DNA from 4 places in the Mesorhizobium sp. B3-1-9 genome. Region 3 is predicted to be linked to each of the others. Evidence: predicted binding sites of a transcription regulator. Region 3 holds the regulator's gene; each other region holds the start of a gene.
What was found. Region 3 encodes LexA, which represses DNA repair genes until DNA is damaged. Its sites were predicted from a motif close to TGTTCNNNNTGTGTTCNG; they were not measured.
Positions count from the first base shown of each region.

Region 1: a site for LexA is predicted at 1,165-1,182, ahead of FJW07_RS15660 (PA0069 family radical SAM protein). Genes of this name have one in related genera too.
Region 2: a site for LexA is predicted at 2,686-2,703, ahead of FJW07_RS18440 (metallopeptidase family protein). Genes of this name have one in related genera too.
Region 4: a site for LexA is predicted at 1,791-1,808, ahead of FJW07_RS29335 (DNA recombination protein RmuC). Genes of this name have one in related genera too.

Region 1 covers NZ_VFTJ01000007.1:244,994-248,801, forward strand. The annotation lists gene moaB (molybdenum cofactor biosynthesis protein B) at 1-9, shown strand, start outside; gene FJW07_RS15650 (aldehyde-activating protein) at 130-555, shown strand; gene FJW07_RS15655 (glycosyltransferase) at 604-1,107, opposite strand; gene FJW07_RS15660 (PA0069 family radical SAM protein) at 1,257-2,411, shown strand; gene FJW07_RS15665 (ribonuclease HII) at 2,609-3,307, shown strand; gene FJW07_RS15670 (F0F1 ATP synthase subunit B) at 3,437-3,808, opposite strand, start outside.
Region 2 covers NZ_VFTJ01000009.1:165,317-169,124, forward strand. The annotation lists gene FJW07_RS18425 (DUF4173 domain-containing protein) at 1-217, opposite strand, end outside; gene FJW07_RS18430 (CoA ester lyase) at 761-1,639, shown strand; gene FJW07_RS18435 (DUF1737 domain-containing protein) at 1,669-1,875, shown strand; gene FJW07_RS18440 (metallopeptidase family protein) at 2,104-2,541, opposite strand; gene FJW07_RS32080 (hypothetical protein) at 2,726-3,733, shown strand; gene FJW07_RS18450 (DUF6504 family protein) at 3,675-3,808, shown strand, end outside.
Region 3 covers NZ_VFTJ01000006.1:46,564-50,371, reverse strand. The annotation lists gene FJW07_RS12770 (ComEC/Rec2 family competence protein) at 1-1,154, shown strand, start outside; gene lexA (transcriptional repressor LexA) at 1,195-1,929, opposite strand; gene kynU (kynureninase) at 2,379-3,626, shown strand; gene FJW07_RS12755 (alpha/beta hydrolase) at 3,681-3,808, shown strand, end outside.
Region 4 covers NZ_VFTJ01000027.1:46,386-50,193, reverse strand. The annotation lists gene FJW07_RS29350 (N-acetyltransferase) at 1-216, opposite strand, end outside; gene fmt (methionyl-tRNA formyltransferase) at 213-1,148, opposite strand; gene def (peptide deformylase) at 1,207-1,737, opposite strand; gene FJW07_RS29335 (DNA recombination protein RmuC) at 1,841-3,094, shown strand; gene FJW07_RS29330 (GFA family protein) at 3,151-3,555, opposite strand; gene FJW07_RS29325 (cation diffusion facilitator family transporter) at 3,591-3,808, opposite strand, start outside.

The DNA.
Region 1 (3,808 bases), on a different contig from region 3:
AAGACCTAAAGGCAAAACATCCCGACCGGCATCCGGTTTGCAGGCGGAATGGCGCTCTCGCCTACGAGCAGCCATTCCGAAGCCGCGACCGGCAAAGTACCTTGTGCTGCGAACAAGGGACAATCTGCCATGACCGTTCACAGCGGCGGATGCCATTGCGGCAACATCCGCCTCAGCTTCTCCACCACGCTCGGCCCGGCCGGACTGGAAATTCGCGCCTGCCAGTGCTCGTTCTGCACCCGGCATGGCTCGCGCGCGGCCGCCGATCCGAACGGACGCCTGAGCATCTCAGTCGAAGACAGGGCACGGCTGCAGGTCTACCGCTTCGGCCTGCGCACCGCCGACTATCTCGTCTGCCGCGAGTGCGGCGTCTATGTCGCGGCAATCGCCGGAGACGGTGACGACGCCACGGCGGTCGTCATTGTCAACGCGCTTGACGATCACGAGTTGTTCTCCCGCCAGCCGGTCGCCGTTCGGTTCGATGCCGAAACGCGCGAGCAGCGTGTCGCCAGGCGCCGCAGGGCCTGGATGCCCGTCGAAATCAGAGGGACCTGACTGGGCAGGGACAGCGCTTCTTCCTTCTCCCACAAGGGGGAGCCTGCATCACTTCGGCGGCGCCACCCAGATTTCGGCGTTCAGCCTTCTGGTGGCAAGACCACGCGCCAGGGCCTCGGCGCCGCGCGCGCTCTTTGCCAGGGCCGAGGCCTGACGCTTGCTGATGACAAGACCCTCGGCCAACGCGCGGTTGCCCGAAAAGACGCGGGCCAGGAAAGGCGCACGGTCGGCCCGGGCGCGTGAAAACCGCGCCGGCATGGTTTGCTTCGCCGTGTGCGCCACCACCTCGTCGATCCATCCCTCGGCAAGCCGCGCGCCGGGTTCCAGAAAAAGCAGCCAATCGCCCTTGGCCTTGCCGATGCCGGCGCCGATGCCGCCGGTCACATAATGGCAGCCGGCATGTTCGGCCACCCGATGCGTCTGGTCGGTCGAGCCCTGATCGCAGACGATCACGTCGCGCACCACACCCTCGACCGCGCCGCCGACCAGCGAGGCGAGCGTACGGGCAAGACCCTCTTCGTCGTTGCGGGTTTCGATGAGAACGCTGAGCATCCTTAGCCGAATAGCGGAAAGCCGCGACTTGCGCCAGCTACGGCTTTTCGCCGAAAAAGTTCTTGCTTTGTTCTCTTCGGTAAAATAGGAATAGTTTCATGAACAGAGCGATTCGACAGCCTGCCGACAGTCCCTGGGAGAGGGCGAAAATGGAACAGATCGTGCGTGCCGACATTGCTGCTTTCGGAGCAGGCAGAGCCGAGATGGCCAATGCAATGATCGAACAGAGCGGCATGCGCGTGCGGCCCGACCGCAATCGCGGCCGTTCGGCCGGCATCAACCCGTCGGGCCGGTTCGAGCCGGTCAGCCGGCATGTGTTCGACGACGGCTGGAACTCGCTGGAGGAACTGCCGCCGTTCAAGACGGAAGTGCAGGTCGAGAAGCCGCGCACGATCATCACCCGCAACGAGTCGCCGGACATCTCTTTCGACCGTTCGATCAACCCCTATCGCGGCTGCGAGCATGGCTGCGTCTACTGCTTCGCCAGGCCGACGCATGCCTTCATGGGCCTGTCGCCGGGGCTCGATTTCGAATCGAAGCTGTTCGCCAAGCCGGATGCCGCGCGCATGCTGGACAGGGAATTATCGAAACCGGGCTACCAGCCGCGCACGATCGCCATCGGCACCAACACCGATCCCTACCAGCCGATCGAGAAGCAATACCGCATCATGCGCGAGATCCTGGAAGTGCTGGAGGCGCGCGGCCATCCGGTCGGCATCGTCACCAAGTCGGCGCTGGTGACGCGCGACATCGACATCCTGTCGCGCATGGCCGAGCGCGGCCTTGCCAAGGTGGCGTTGTCGGTGACGACGCTTGACCGCATGCTGGCGAGAACCATGGAACCACGCGCGTCGACGCCGACGAAACGGCTGGAGGCGATCAGGCAGCTTTCGGATGCCGGCATTCCGGCATCGGTGATGGTGGCGCCGATCGTTCCGGGCCTCAACGATCCGGAGATGGAACGCATCCTCGATTCGGCCAGAGCCGCCGGTGCAAGGGAGGCGGGATACGTCATCCTGCGCCTGCCGCTCGAAGTGGCGCCGATCTTCAAGGATTGGCTGCTGCGCCACTATCCCGACCGCTACCGGCATGTGATGTCGCTGATCCGCTCGATGCGCGACGGCAAGGATTACGATTCCGAATGGGGCAAGCGCATGAAGGGCGCCGGTCCCTATGCCTGGCAGATCGGCCGGCGTTTCGAGATCGCCGCCAAGCGGCTCGGCCTCAATGTCGAGCGGCGGCAGCTTCGCACCGACCAATTCGTCGCAGGTTCGGGCGCCGGCGAACAACTGATGCTGCTTTAACCTCAGTGCCGGCCATGACGGGCCGGCGCTAAGCAATTCCAGGCCAAGCGATTTTCCGTTTGGAATTGCAGTCCTTTTGAAGAATCCCGTCCGGCCATTGTCCCCCCGGCCGCGAGACGGTGCCTTCCCGGTCCGACGCCCCATCCGACCCGGAAGGACTTGCGGAGAATCGGAGCCGATGCGAACCTCGCCGCACCATGGCTCGCGCGCGTTCCGATTCTCCGCTTCTCTTTGAAATGGTCGAGAAGCCCGACTTCTCGATCGAGACGAAGGCGATGGCCGACGGGCTGTGGCCAGTCGCCGGCATGGACGAGGCAGGGCGCGGTCCGCTCGCCGGACCGGTGGTGGCCGCCGCGGTGGTGCTCAACCCCGCCAATATCCCGGAAGGCCTCGACGATTCCAAACGCCTCACCCATTTGCAGCGCGAGGCGCTGTTCCTCAAGATTCTGGGGTCGGCGCTCAGCGTCTCGATGGCCTCGATCAGCGCCGAAGGCATCGACAACAGCAACATCCTGAAAGCCAGCCTCGAAGCGATGCGCCGCGCCGCCGCCGGCCTGTCGTTGCAGCCGAAGCTCGCTTTGGCCGACGGCCGCGACATTCCGCCAGGTCTCGCCTGCGAAGGCCGGGCGCTCATCAAGGGCGACCAGCGCTCGCAATCGATCGCCGCAGCCTCGATCGTCGCCAAGGTGATGCGCGACCGCATGATGTGCGGCTGCGGCGGACACCACGAACATTACGGCTTCGAGGTGCATATGGGCTACGCGACGGTCCGGCACCGGACCGCGATCGAGATGCATGGGCCGGTGGCAAGGCTGCACCGGGCCTCGTTCGCGCCGTTCAGGCTGGGTGGGGCGGAAATGGTGGAAGAGGAAGAGAGCTTGGCCGGGCTGGAGTGAGCGGGAGCGATGGTGACGGCCAATCTCCCCACAAGGGGGAAGATCGGCAGCGTCGCCGTCCCGCTCTTCTCTCGAACAAAAAAGCCGCCAGGTGGCCCGGGCGGCTTCATGTCGGCGGTCTAAATCCGCTCAGTTCAGCTTGGCCTTGACGTCATCCAGCGCCGACTTGAACAGGTCCGCGCCTGCCTTGACGTCGACCTTGGCGGCGAGCAGCGCGCGGGCGGCCTCGACGGCGATGTCGACGGCCGAGGCGCGCACTTCGCTGACGGCCTCGCGCTCGGCCTGGCTGATCTTCTGCTCGGCAAGCGCGGTGCGCCGGGCGACATAGTCCTCGGTCTTCTTGGCCGCTTCGGAAGCAAGCAGCTCAGCCTCGCGCTTGGCGGCGGCGACGATGTCGGCGGCCTCCTTCTCGGCTTCCCTGCGCTTCTGCTGATACTGGCCGAGCAGTTGCTGGGCCTCTTCACGAAGCTTGCGCGCTTCCTCGAGCTCGCCGCTGATCTT
Region 2 (3,808 bases), on a different contig from region 3:
TCAGCCAGACCCGGCCGTCGCTGAGCGCCGCCGGGTGCATGGCGACGACCGTGGCGGCGAGCACGGTCGCGAAGATGAAGACGGTGATCCCGACCGGCTGGCCGTAGAAAAGAAAATCGGCCAGCGCCACCAGCAGCGCGGCGGCGCCGACACGGCGGCAGTAGCTCGGGACAGGCGATGTCGTGCTCGCCGGCGCCGTCACGGTCATCGTCGTCATCGCTGGGCCTTCCTGGCTGTGTTAGCGCCGCCGCATGCCGGCCGCGATCTGAACGGAAGCACCGTCGCCGTCACGCGCCGCCTTTGCGGCTCGACGAGCCACCAGCCTTCGTCGCGGAGCCGGCGCGGCAGGGACCAGCGGGATGTGTGAGGTGTTCGCATGCCGGCTTTGTCGCCGACGGGCACGGTGAACGCGCGGCGGATTGGAGGAGGTTTTCCGCACAGATTTGCAGATTTGGTGCAGGACAGCCTGGCGCCGGCGCCCGAGACGCTCGAGTACGGCATCGCATATGGCGGTGCCAGCCCCTGGGATGTCGTCAAAGGCGATAGAGAGGGTTCTTGCGCGTGAAGCTGCGATCTATCCTTCGTCATTCTAGGGCGGAGCAAGGAGCGAAGCGACGCGCGCAGACCCTAGAATGACGAAGGACGGGTTGGCAGGACAGCGTGCGCCTCCGCCCTGCCGGGCATCTCACCCTTGCGGCCCCTCAAGGAGAAGATTACTCCGCACCTTGCCTCATCCGCCATCACCCTGCATAGATCGGCCATGGCTCAGGAACCCTACCGCCCGCGCCGCTCGGTGCTTTACATTCCCGCCTCGAACGACAAGGCGCTCGCCAAGATCGCTTCGCTTGCCTGCGACGCCGTCATCATCGATCTCGAGGACGCCGTCCTGCCGGCCGACAAGAAAGCCGCGCGCGACAAGATTGCCGGCATTCTCGTCGGGCGCGAAAAACGCTGCGAGATGGTGGTGCGCATCAACCCGCTCGCCAGCGAATGGGGCGCCGACGACCTGTTGGACGTGGCCAAGGCCGAGCCCGACGGCATTCTCCTGCCCAAGATCGGCACGCCGCGCGACATCCTCGAGGCGGGCGACCTGCTCGACGACAATTTCGCCCCGGACAGCGTGAAACTATGGGCGATGGTCGAGACGCCCAAGGCGCTGCTCAACATCGGCGCCATCGCCGAGCTTGGCCGCGATCCAGCGTCGCGCCTCGCTTGTTTCGTTGCCGGAACGAATGACCTGGTGAAGGCGACTGGCATCCTGGCGACGCCCGACCGGCGCTATCTGATGCCCTGGCTGATGCAATTGGTGCTCGCCGCGCGCGCCGGCGGCCTTGACGTGATCGACGGCGTCGCCAATGATTTTCGCGACCTCGACGCCCTGGCGCGCGAATGCGCCGACGGCGCGGCCATGGGTTTCGACGGCAAGTCGCTGATCCATCCCGCCCAGATCGAGCCGGCGAACCGCGCCTTCTCGCCGTCGTCCGAGGCGCTGGCCAGGGCCCGCGCGATCAGGGATGCGTTCGCGCGGCCCGAAAATGCCGGCAAGGGCGTGATCGCGATGGACGGCCGCATGGTCGAGCGGCTGCATCTGGCGGAAGCCGAGAAACTTCTGGCGAAGGCGATAATCATCGGCGCATGATGCGCCGATATTCAAGACAGGCTCGAAAAATGAAACTCTACCGCTTTCTGTCCGGCCCGGACGATTCAACCTTCTGCCACAAGGTGACGGCGGCGCTGAACAAGGGCTGGCACCTGTTCGGCTCGCCGACCTACGCCTATGACAAGAAGACCAAGTCGATGCGCTGCGGCCAGGCCGTGGTGAAGGATGTCGAAGGCCAGGACTACGGCCCGGACACCAAGCTGAGCGACTGGTAGAAAGAGCGGCAACCCCCACTTCGTCATTCTAGGGCGGAGCAGGAGCGAAGCTCCGTCGCGAAGACCCTAGAGGCGCAGCGGATCAGAATATAGGGGACGTTTGCGGGTGTCGGGCGGCAAGCGTTCCGTTCTGCACCGCGGGTTTGGTGTTGATGGAACGGCATGGATCCTAGGGTCTGCGCGCGTCGCTTCGCTCCTTGCTTCGCCCTAGGATGACGAAGTGCACGCTCAGCCCGCCGCCGCCTGCTCGGCCGCTTCCTCGATGCGCTCCATGTCGTCGTCCGACAGGCCGAAATGGTGGCCGATCTCGTGGATCAGCACGTGGGTGACGATGTCGCCCATCGTCTCTTCGTTCTCGGCCCAGTAGTCGAGTATGGCGCGGCGGTAGAGCGTGATGCGGTTCGGCCCCTCGCCGGTCTGCGGGTTCCAGCGCTCGGCGATGCCACGTCCTTCGAACAGGCCGAGCAGGTCGAAAGGCGTCTCCAGCGACAGGTCGTCCATGATCTCGTCGGTCGGGAAATCGGCGATCTGGATAATGATCTCGCCGGTGAGCTTGCGGAACTCGTCCGGCAGATGGGCATAGGTCTCCAGCGCCAGAAGCTCTATCTCGTCCATCGACGGCGAGAGCTGGTCGTGCCAAGAGCGTGTCTTATAGATGCGGGCCATGAAATTTCCTTTGATCCCGGCATATAGGCTTTCGCGCCGATAGAGGCAAATGAGCCGGCTGGGCGTTCGCTTTCAGGGTAAAAGCTCGAAGGAATAAATTCCTTGTGACTCTGCTTGACTCTTCCGGGCGCCTCTGGAATCTATAGGAACATAACAGGAACAATTGCTGCCGGAAGTGAACGTCATGGCGATGAGCGCCGTGGCGCGGGACACTGTTTTTGCCCTGCGCCGCCAGATCGCGAAGATCGAGGGAACGCTGCCCGAGCGCCTGCAGGCGCCGACGGCCGGTGGTATCGTGGATGCCACTCGAGCGGACAGGACGATCGTCCGGCGTGGCCTCGCCGTGGCTTCGGCGGACGCCTTCCTGCATACCGGCATCGGTCGCCTCGACGCCGCCCTCGGCGGCGGCCTGCCCAAGGCGGCGCTCAGCGAAATCCATGGCCTGGAGACTCGCGATGCCGGCGCCGTTGCCGGCTTCGCGCTGTCGCTCGTAAGCCTGATCCTCAGAGAGAAGCAGGGCCTGCCGATCCTCTGGGTCGGCACGGCGGAAATTTTCCACGAGGCCGGCTTTCCCTATGCCAGGGGCCTTCACGCCCTGTTTGGCATCGAGCCGGAGCAATTGCTGTTTTCCGAGGCGCCAAAACTGCTCGACGCACTGTGGATCGCCGAGGAGGCCGCCCGCATGACGGCCTTTGCCGCGGTCATCCTCGAGATCCGCGGCAGTCCCCAGCGGCTCGACCTCACCGCCACGCGCCGGCTGCACGCCCGCGCCCAGAATGCCGGCCGGCCGCTGCTTTTGCTGCGCCAGGCCGGCGAGGCCGATCCCACCGCAGCGCCCGTGCGCCTCATCGTCTCGGCGGCGGCGGCGGCAAGCCGCGAAACCGTCGCTGGGCCGCTCGCCGGCTCGATCGGCCGCCCCGCCTTCAAACTCGATATCGGCAAGAGCCGCACGGCCCTGCCCGGACAATTCACACTGGAGTGGAACCCAAATGAGCACGCTTTTGCAGAAAGAACAGAGAATTCTGTCGCTGTGGTTCCCGCATCTGGCCGCGGAGCGGATCCTGCGCCAGCGCCTGGGGCGGTCCTGGCGTTCCCGGCCCCCGCATCACCTGCCGTCACCTCACCCGCCGCTTGTGATCAGCCATCGCGACAACAACACCCAGCGCATCGCGGCCCTCGACGAGCGGGCTGAGGCGCTCAGATTGAAGCGCGGCATGGGCATCGCCGATGCGCGCGCCATGCATCCCACGATCGATGTGGTCGAGGC
Region 3 (3,808 bases):
TCTCGCCGCACGAAGTGGTCGGCCCGAGCTTCCAGATGTCCTTCGCCGCCACCGCTGCGCTGGTCGGCGCCTATGCCGGTTTTGCCGACTATCGCGCCGGCAAAACGACCGCGCCGCCGGCAAAGCGTTCGTTCCTCGGCTTCGTATCGCGAAAACTGGCGATTGGAGTAGGTGGTGCCGCCGTGACGTCGCTCATCGCGGGCAGCGCGACATTGTTGTTTGCGATCTGGCACTTCCAGCGCGTATCGCCGCTCAGCCTGCTGGCCAATCTGTCGGTCATGCCGATCGTCTCACTGATCGTCATGCCGTTCGCCGTGTTGAGCGCGCTGGCCATGCCCTTCGGCTTCGACGGCCCCTTCCTCTTTGTCATGGGCAAAGGCCTGACGGCGATGATCGCCATTTCGGCGTGGATCTCCGAGCGCTCACCAGTCGACGCCGTCGGGCTGATCTCGATCCAGTCGGTGCTGCTGGCGACGGTCGCGCTGGTCATCGCGACGATGGCCACCACCTGGCTGAGGCTTGCCGCCGTACCCTTCGCGCTCGCCGCGCTGCTGGCCATTCCGCATGTCCGCGCCCCGGATGTGCTTGTCTCGGAGGATGCGCATCTGGTGGCGATGCCGATCGGCGGCGGCGAGCTTGCCATCAACCGCACGCGCTCCAACGACTTCACCACGGACAACTGGAAACGGGCGCTGAAAGCCGAGGAAATCGTACCGCCGGAGACGTTCGCTAAAGACGCCCTCGACATCGCCGATCCCGTCGACCTGCCGCCCGGCTCGCCCTTCTACTGCATCGGCGACCTCTGCATCGGCCGGCATCCTTCCGGTGCCATCGTCGCGCTCGCCGAGAACCGCGCCAGCGCCCGGCCTGCTTGCGGTTTCGCCGACCTCATCGTCATCGACGACGCCACGGCCTACAATCCATGCCGCGATCCGCGCGTGCTCGTCGTCACCAAGCGGCAGCTGGCACGCGACGGCAGCGCCGCCATCTTCTTTGATCCGCAATCGGCAACCGCGCGGCCAACCGTTCGCTACGCGGTCGAAGAACCGTACCGACCCTGGCACGAGCAGCGGAAATACGCGCGTGAGGCGAGGGGGCTGCCGCCCTATCAACGACCGGAAAAGCCGGCGGTCGCGCCGCAGCCTACAGAATAGATGGCACACAGTTCCGGCGAAGACCGCCGCGCGGTTCTGCTCAGTAACGGCGGATGAGTCCGACGAGCTTACCCTGAACCTTGACCCGGTCCGGTCCGAAGATACGGGTCTCGTACGCCGGGTTGGCGGCCTCGAGCGCGATCGAGGCACCCTTGCGACGAAACCGCTTCAGGGTCGCTTCCTCGTCGTCGACCAGCGCCACCACGATCTCGCCCGGACTTGCCGTATTGGCGTTGCGGATTATGACCGTATCGCCGTCGAAGATACCGGCCTCGATCATCGAGTCGCCCTTGACCTCCAGCGCATAATGCTCGCCGCCCATGATCATGTCCGGCGGCACCGAGATCGAATGCGTCTGGTGCTGGATGGCGTCTATCGGCACGCCAGCGGCGATGCGGCCCATCACCGGAATGGACACGGCCGAAACAGCGTCGTCGTCATTGCTGGGTGTCGGCGTGCGCGACGGCGCCGCCGGCTTGACCTGGCGTCCGAGATTGCCCTGGCCGCCCTGGATGACGCTCGGCGAAAACTTTCTCGCGGCATTCAGGCCAGGCGCGATCGAGTCGGGCAGCCGCAGCACTTCAAGCGCGCGCGCCCGGTTCGGCAGCCGGCGAATGAAGCCGCGCTCTTCCAGCGCCGTGATCAGCCGATGGATGCCCGATTTGGAGGCGAGGTCGAGCGCTTCCTTCATCTCGTCGAAAGACGGCGGAATCCCGCTCTCCTTGAGGCGTTCATGGATGAACATCAGCAGTTCATGTTGTTTGCGCGTCAGCATGGCGGCCCCCTTGGGTTCTGAAACCGGAATCAGAAAAACAAACCCAGAACAAACACTATCTGTTCCAGTTGTGTTCCGCAACCGTTTAAAGTTTAGTGAATTTGTTGAGGCTTCGGAAACAATGTTGCATCCAAGGGATACCTGGCCGAGTCAGGTCAGCGGTATCATTGATTCCGCTCGATTATGCGGCCCTCCTTAAGCTGAAGCGCGGTCGAACACCATCACAAAGGCGCGGGCGGGATCGCTTCGGCTCTTGCGCGAACGTGCTTCACCGTGAACGAAACGGACCCAAAATGCCAACTTCGGCAATGAATCCGATCCATGGTCTTCGCCGTCTATGGACCAGCTAACATAGCGCAGAAGGTTCTTGCCGTGGCACGGACGGTGGTGAGACAACCGCCCTTGGCCAACCGTGAGAGGCGCCATGCCGAAATGGAGGCGGCAGCATGATGGGGGGAATTCCTGATCTCGCCGAGATCGAGGCGATGGATGCAGCGGATCCGCTGCGCGCCCTGCGCGATCGCTTCGTCCTGCCGGAGGGGGTGATCTACCTCGACGGGAATTCGTTGGGAGCGGCCTCGCACGCCGCATTCGACGAGTTGCGCAAGGCAGCTGCCGAGGAGTGGGCGCATGACCTCATTCGTGCCTGGAACAAGGACGGATGGTTCGACATGCCGGTCGAGCTGGGCGACCAGCTCGGGCGCCTGATCGGCGCGGCGCCGGGCCAGACCGTGGTCTGCGACACCACGTCGATCAACATCTACAAAGTGCTGCACGCGGCGATGGCGATGCGGCCGGACCGAACCGTGATCGTTGCCGAGGGCGACAGTTTTCCGACCGATATCTATATGGCCGAAGGCGTGGCCTCGACCGGAAAGAACACTGTCCTGCGCCTGGCTGGCGTGGACGCGCCGAGCATCGAGGAACTGATCGACGGACGCGTGGCGGTGGTGTTGGTCAACCACGTCAATTACAAATCCGGCGAGTTGCGCGACATGGCGGCGCTTACGCGCATGGCGCATGACGCGGGTGCGCTGATCGTATGGGATCTCTGCCACAGCGCGGGCGCCATGCCGGTTGAACTTGACAGGGCAAGCGCCGATTTCGCCGTCGGCTGCACCTATAAATATCTCAATGGCGGGCCAGGTTCTCCTGCCTTCATCTATGCGGCCGAGCGGCATCTTGCCGATGTGCGGCAGCCGCTCAGCGGGTGGTGGAGCCATGCACGGCCGTTCGCCTTCGAGCAAGCCTATGCGCCAGGCACCGGCATCCGCCGATTTCTGTGCGGCACGCAGCCGGTCCTGTCGATGCGGACGCTGAAAGGCGCGCTCGACATCTGGAACGGCGTGGACCTGGCGACGGTGCGGAGGAAGAGCATTGCGCTGGCCGATCTGTTCATCGAACTCGTCGAAGCACGGTGCGGCGGTTACGATCTTACGCTGGAAAGCACCCGCGACGGCGCCAAACGCGGCAGCCAGATTTCCTTCATTCACCAGCATGGCTACCAGATCATGCGGGCCCTGATCGAACGCGGCGTGATCGGTGATTTTCGGGCGCCGTCGACCATGCGCTTCGGTTTTACCCCGCTCTATGTCGGCTACAGGGATGTGTGGAATGCCGTCGAAGTGCTCGAAGACATCTTGCGGACCGGCGTCTGGCGAGAAGCCCGCTTCGCGGTCAAGACAACCGTTACCTGACCGCGGCGATGCCAATCAAAACCACTCGACATTGAGCTGATCGTGGAGGGGCCGTTGCTCGGACACCGTATTGCCGACTGGGACAACGCCTATGCCAACGGCGCGAACATCGCCGGCGGCGACCGCTGGCCCGCGGCTTGGGATCAACCGGCGCGGGCCTTTAGGGAAAAGCTGTTGGCGCA
Region 4 (3,808 bases), on a different contig from region 3:
CTGCTTGGCGCCGTTCTGCACGAAAAGCCGCGAGAAAAGAATATGGCCGACGACCTGGCCGTCTTCCTCGGCAACCAGTTCGACGACGGCATCGCCGCCAGTGACAATCGCGTCGACCAGGCCGGCTTCCGCCTGCTGGCCAAAGGCATGCTCTTCGACGAGGCGGATCGCCTCGCGATCCCGCGGCGTCGCCGCGCGTATCGACATCATGCTCATGTGAGTTTCGTTCCTTTTTCGATCTTGGCTCCGCGCAAAAACTCCTGCGCGGCGGCAGGCCTTCCGCCCGCCCGTTGAACTTCGACCAGCCTGACCGCGCCCGACCCGCAGGCGACCGTCAGCCGGTCATCGAGAATTCCTCCCGACTCGCCGACGCCATCCGAGAGCGTCGAGCGAAGCAGTTTCAGCCGCTCCATGCGGCCGCCAATTTCGACCTCGCACCACGCGCCCGGAAAGGGCGAGAGGCCGCGAATGTGATTGTGGACTTCGCCAGAAGGCCGCGTCCAGTCTACGCGTGTCTCCGATTTATCGATCTTTCGGGCGTAGGTCACCCCTGCCGTCGCCTGTTGGGTAAATGTCAGACAATTTATCCCCAACTGGGCGAGCGCCTCAACCATCAGCGAAGCGCCCTGAACCATCAGGAGGTCGTGCAATTCGCCGGCCGTCATATCGGGTGCGATGGCGACTTTTTCAACCATTGCCACCGGCCCGGTATCCAAACCTTCTTCCATGCGCATGATCATCATGCCGGTCTCCGCATCGCCGGCCATGATCGCGCGCTGGATGGGAGCAGCACCACGCCAGCGTGGCAAAAGCGAGGCGTGGCCGTTCAGACAGCCTAGCCTCGGCGCGTCCAAAACGGCTTTCGGCAATAGCAATCCGTAGGCGACGACGACCGCGAGATCGGCCCGCAAGGCGGCGAAGGCCTGCTGCTCGGCCTCGCCTTTCAGCGATGTCGGCGTGCGCATTTCGAGCCCCAGCCGCTCGGCCTCGCGCTGCACCGGCGAGGGCGTCAATTCCAGCCCGCGCCGGCCGGCGGCGCGCGGCGGCTGCGTGTAGACGGCCGCGATCTCGTGGCCGGCCTCGGCGATGGCGCGCAAGGTCGGCACGGAAAAATCCGGCGTGCCCATGAAGATGACGCGAAGCGGCATGACGTCCTGCGATCCTGTCTCGTGGCAGCTCCAGGTGCTCGCGCGGTCCAGACCGCCCCTAGCCCACCATCTTGCCCGGCACCTTGTCCCTGGCGAGCTTCTTGAACTTCCTCACCACCATGTCGCGCTTCAGCTTCGAGATGTGGTCGATGAACAGCACGCCGTTGAGATGGTCGATCTCGTGCTGCAGGCAGGTGGCCATCAGGCCTTCCGCCTGCATCTCCTGCAACTTGCCGTCGCGGTCGAGATACTTCACCCGCACCGAAGCCGGGCGCTCGACCTCGGCATAATAGTCTGGGATCGATAGGCAGCCTTCCTCATAGACGGAACGCTGGTCGGAACTTTCGAGCACTTCCGGATTGATGAAGACATGCGGCTCCGGCGGCTCGCCTTCCTTGGCGAGGTCGATGACCAGCAGCCGCCGCGGCTCGCCGACCTGGATCGCCGCAAGGCCGATGCCCGGCGCGTCATACATGGTGTCGAGCATGTCGTCGGCGAGCTTGCGCAAATCGGCATCGACGCGCTCGACCGGCTCGGAAACCTGGCGCAGGACAGGATCGGGAAGGATGATGAGAGGCTTGATCGACATGGCGTCTCACCTAAGACCTCGCTTGAAAAGCGTCAACCGGGGCATCTTTGGCTTGTTCACGTTTTGATCTGTGCCAGGAGGCCGAATCGGTTATGCTGGCCAAATGAACGACATGACCTCCATGCTTTCCGAGCCCATCGCGCGGCTTGGCGCCACGACCATCACGCTTGGCCAGGCGCTGGCTTTCGGCGCAATCCTTCTGCTTGCGCTGTTCGTGGCGCTCGTGGTCGCCTTGTGGCGCGCGGCCGGGGCGCGCGCGGTGGCCGCCGCCGAAGCCGCCGACCATGCCCGCGATGCCGAGGCGAGGATGGCCGACATTATGCAGGCGCAGGCCGAGATGCAGGGGCGCATGGGCGCGATCGCCGAAGTGTTCGGGGCACGGCAGGCCGAGCTCACCCAGTCGCTCGGACAACGGCTCGACGCCATGACCGGGCGTCTCGGCCAGACCATGGCCGAGCAGACCAAGTCGACGCATGAGAGCCTGGCCAAGCTGCAGGAGCGGCTGGCGGTGATCGACACCGCGCAGGGCAACATCCAGTCCCTGGCCGGCCAGGTCGTGCAACTGCAGGCGATCCTCTCCAACAAGCAGACGCGCGGCGCCTTCGGCCAGTCGCGGATGGAGGCGATCGTCGCCGACGGCCTGCCGCACGGCGCCTACGAATTCCAGGCCAGTCTGAGCAATGGCAGCCGGCCCGACTGCCTGGTGCGGATGCCGAACGGCGCGCCTATGCTGGCCGTCGACGCCAAGTTCCCGCTGGAAGCCTGGAACGCCATCCGGGCCGCCGAGGGCGCCGACATGCAGAAGGCGGCGGCGCAGGCTTTTCGGCGTGACATCGAGATACATATCCGCGATATCGCCGAAAAATACCTGATCCAGGGCGAGACGCAGGACACCGCCTTCATGTTCGTGCCGTCGGAATCGGTGTTCGCCGAAATCCATGAGAACTTCGAGGCGGTGGTGCAGAAGGCGCACCGCGCCCGCGTCGTCATCGTCTCGCCCTCGCTGCTGATGCTGTCGATCCAGGTCATCCAGTCGATCCTGAAGGACGCCCGCATGCGCGAGCAGGCGCATCTGATCCAGGGCGAGGTCATCCGGCTGATGGAGGATGTGGCGCGGGTCGACGAGCGGGTGCGCCGGCTGCAGACGCATTTCGGCCAGGCAACCAAGGACATCGACGACATCCTGGTGTCGACGTCGAAAGTGACCAAGCGCGGCCAGAAGATCGAGGCGCTGGAGTTTGCCGAGGGCGAGGCCGAGCCGCCGCGCAACGGGCCGGCCAAGGTCGAGGCCGGGGCGCGCGTGGCCGATTCCAAGACGGGTCAGCTCAGGCTGCGCGTCGTCGAAGGCGACGAGTAGTCGCGGAAGATTCGGCCAATCGCCAAGGCTCGCGCCAGCTGGCCGATCCGATAGCGCTATTGCTCTTCCGTCGTCGCCATGCCCTCGAATTCCGGAAGCCAGCGCAGGGCCGACCGGTGCCATTTCTGCTGTCTGGGAACCAAGTCCTGACGCTGCCGCGCGGTCCCGACCCTGATCCCATAAACCTTCGGACCATCGCCGACCGACGTTGCATAAAGATGCGAGCCGCAGTCGGCACAAAAAGCCTGGGCGCGCCTGGCGCCGCTTGCCACGACCTTGATGTAGATCTTCGGCGCGCCCCTGGTGATCCGGTAGTCGCTTTCCGGCGCCGGAACGGTCACCCGAAAGGCCGTGCCGGTCAGCTGCTGGCAGTCGGTGCAGTGGCAGATCGAGGTCTTTTGCGGATCGACCTCCGCCTCATAGGCGATCGCGCCGCAATGACATCCGCCGTCGATCTTCATCAGCTTTCCTCCTCACGAAGTTCGTTGCGTTGAACCTAACTCTCGTCCGAAGCCTCGGCGATGGCCTCGCGCCGCTGCTCCCATGTGCCAGTCGTTTGCGGCTTGACGAAGAGCCTGGATATCTGCGGCATTTCCTGCTTCAGCCTTGCCTCCAGGCGCTCGACGCAGGCCTCGATCTCGGGCGCGGTGAGATGATCCTCGAATTCGATGCTCAAACCCGCGACGATTTCCTCCGGACCGATATGGACGCTCA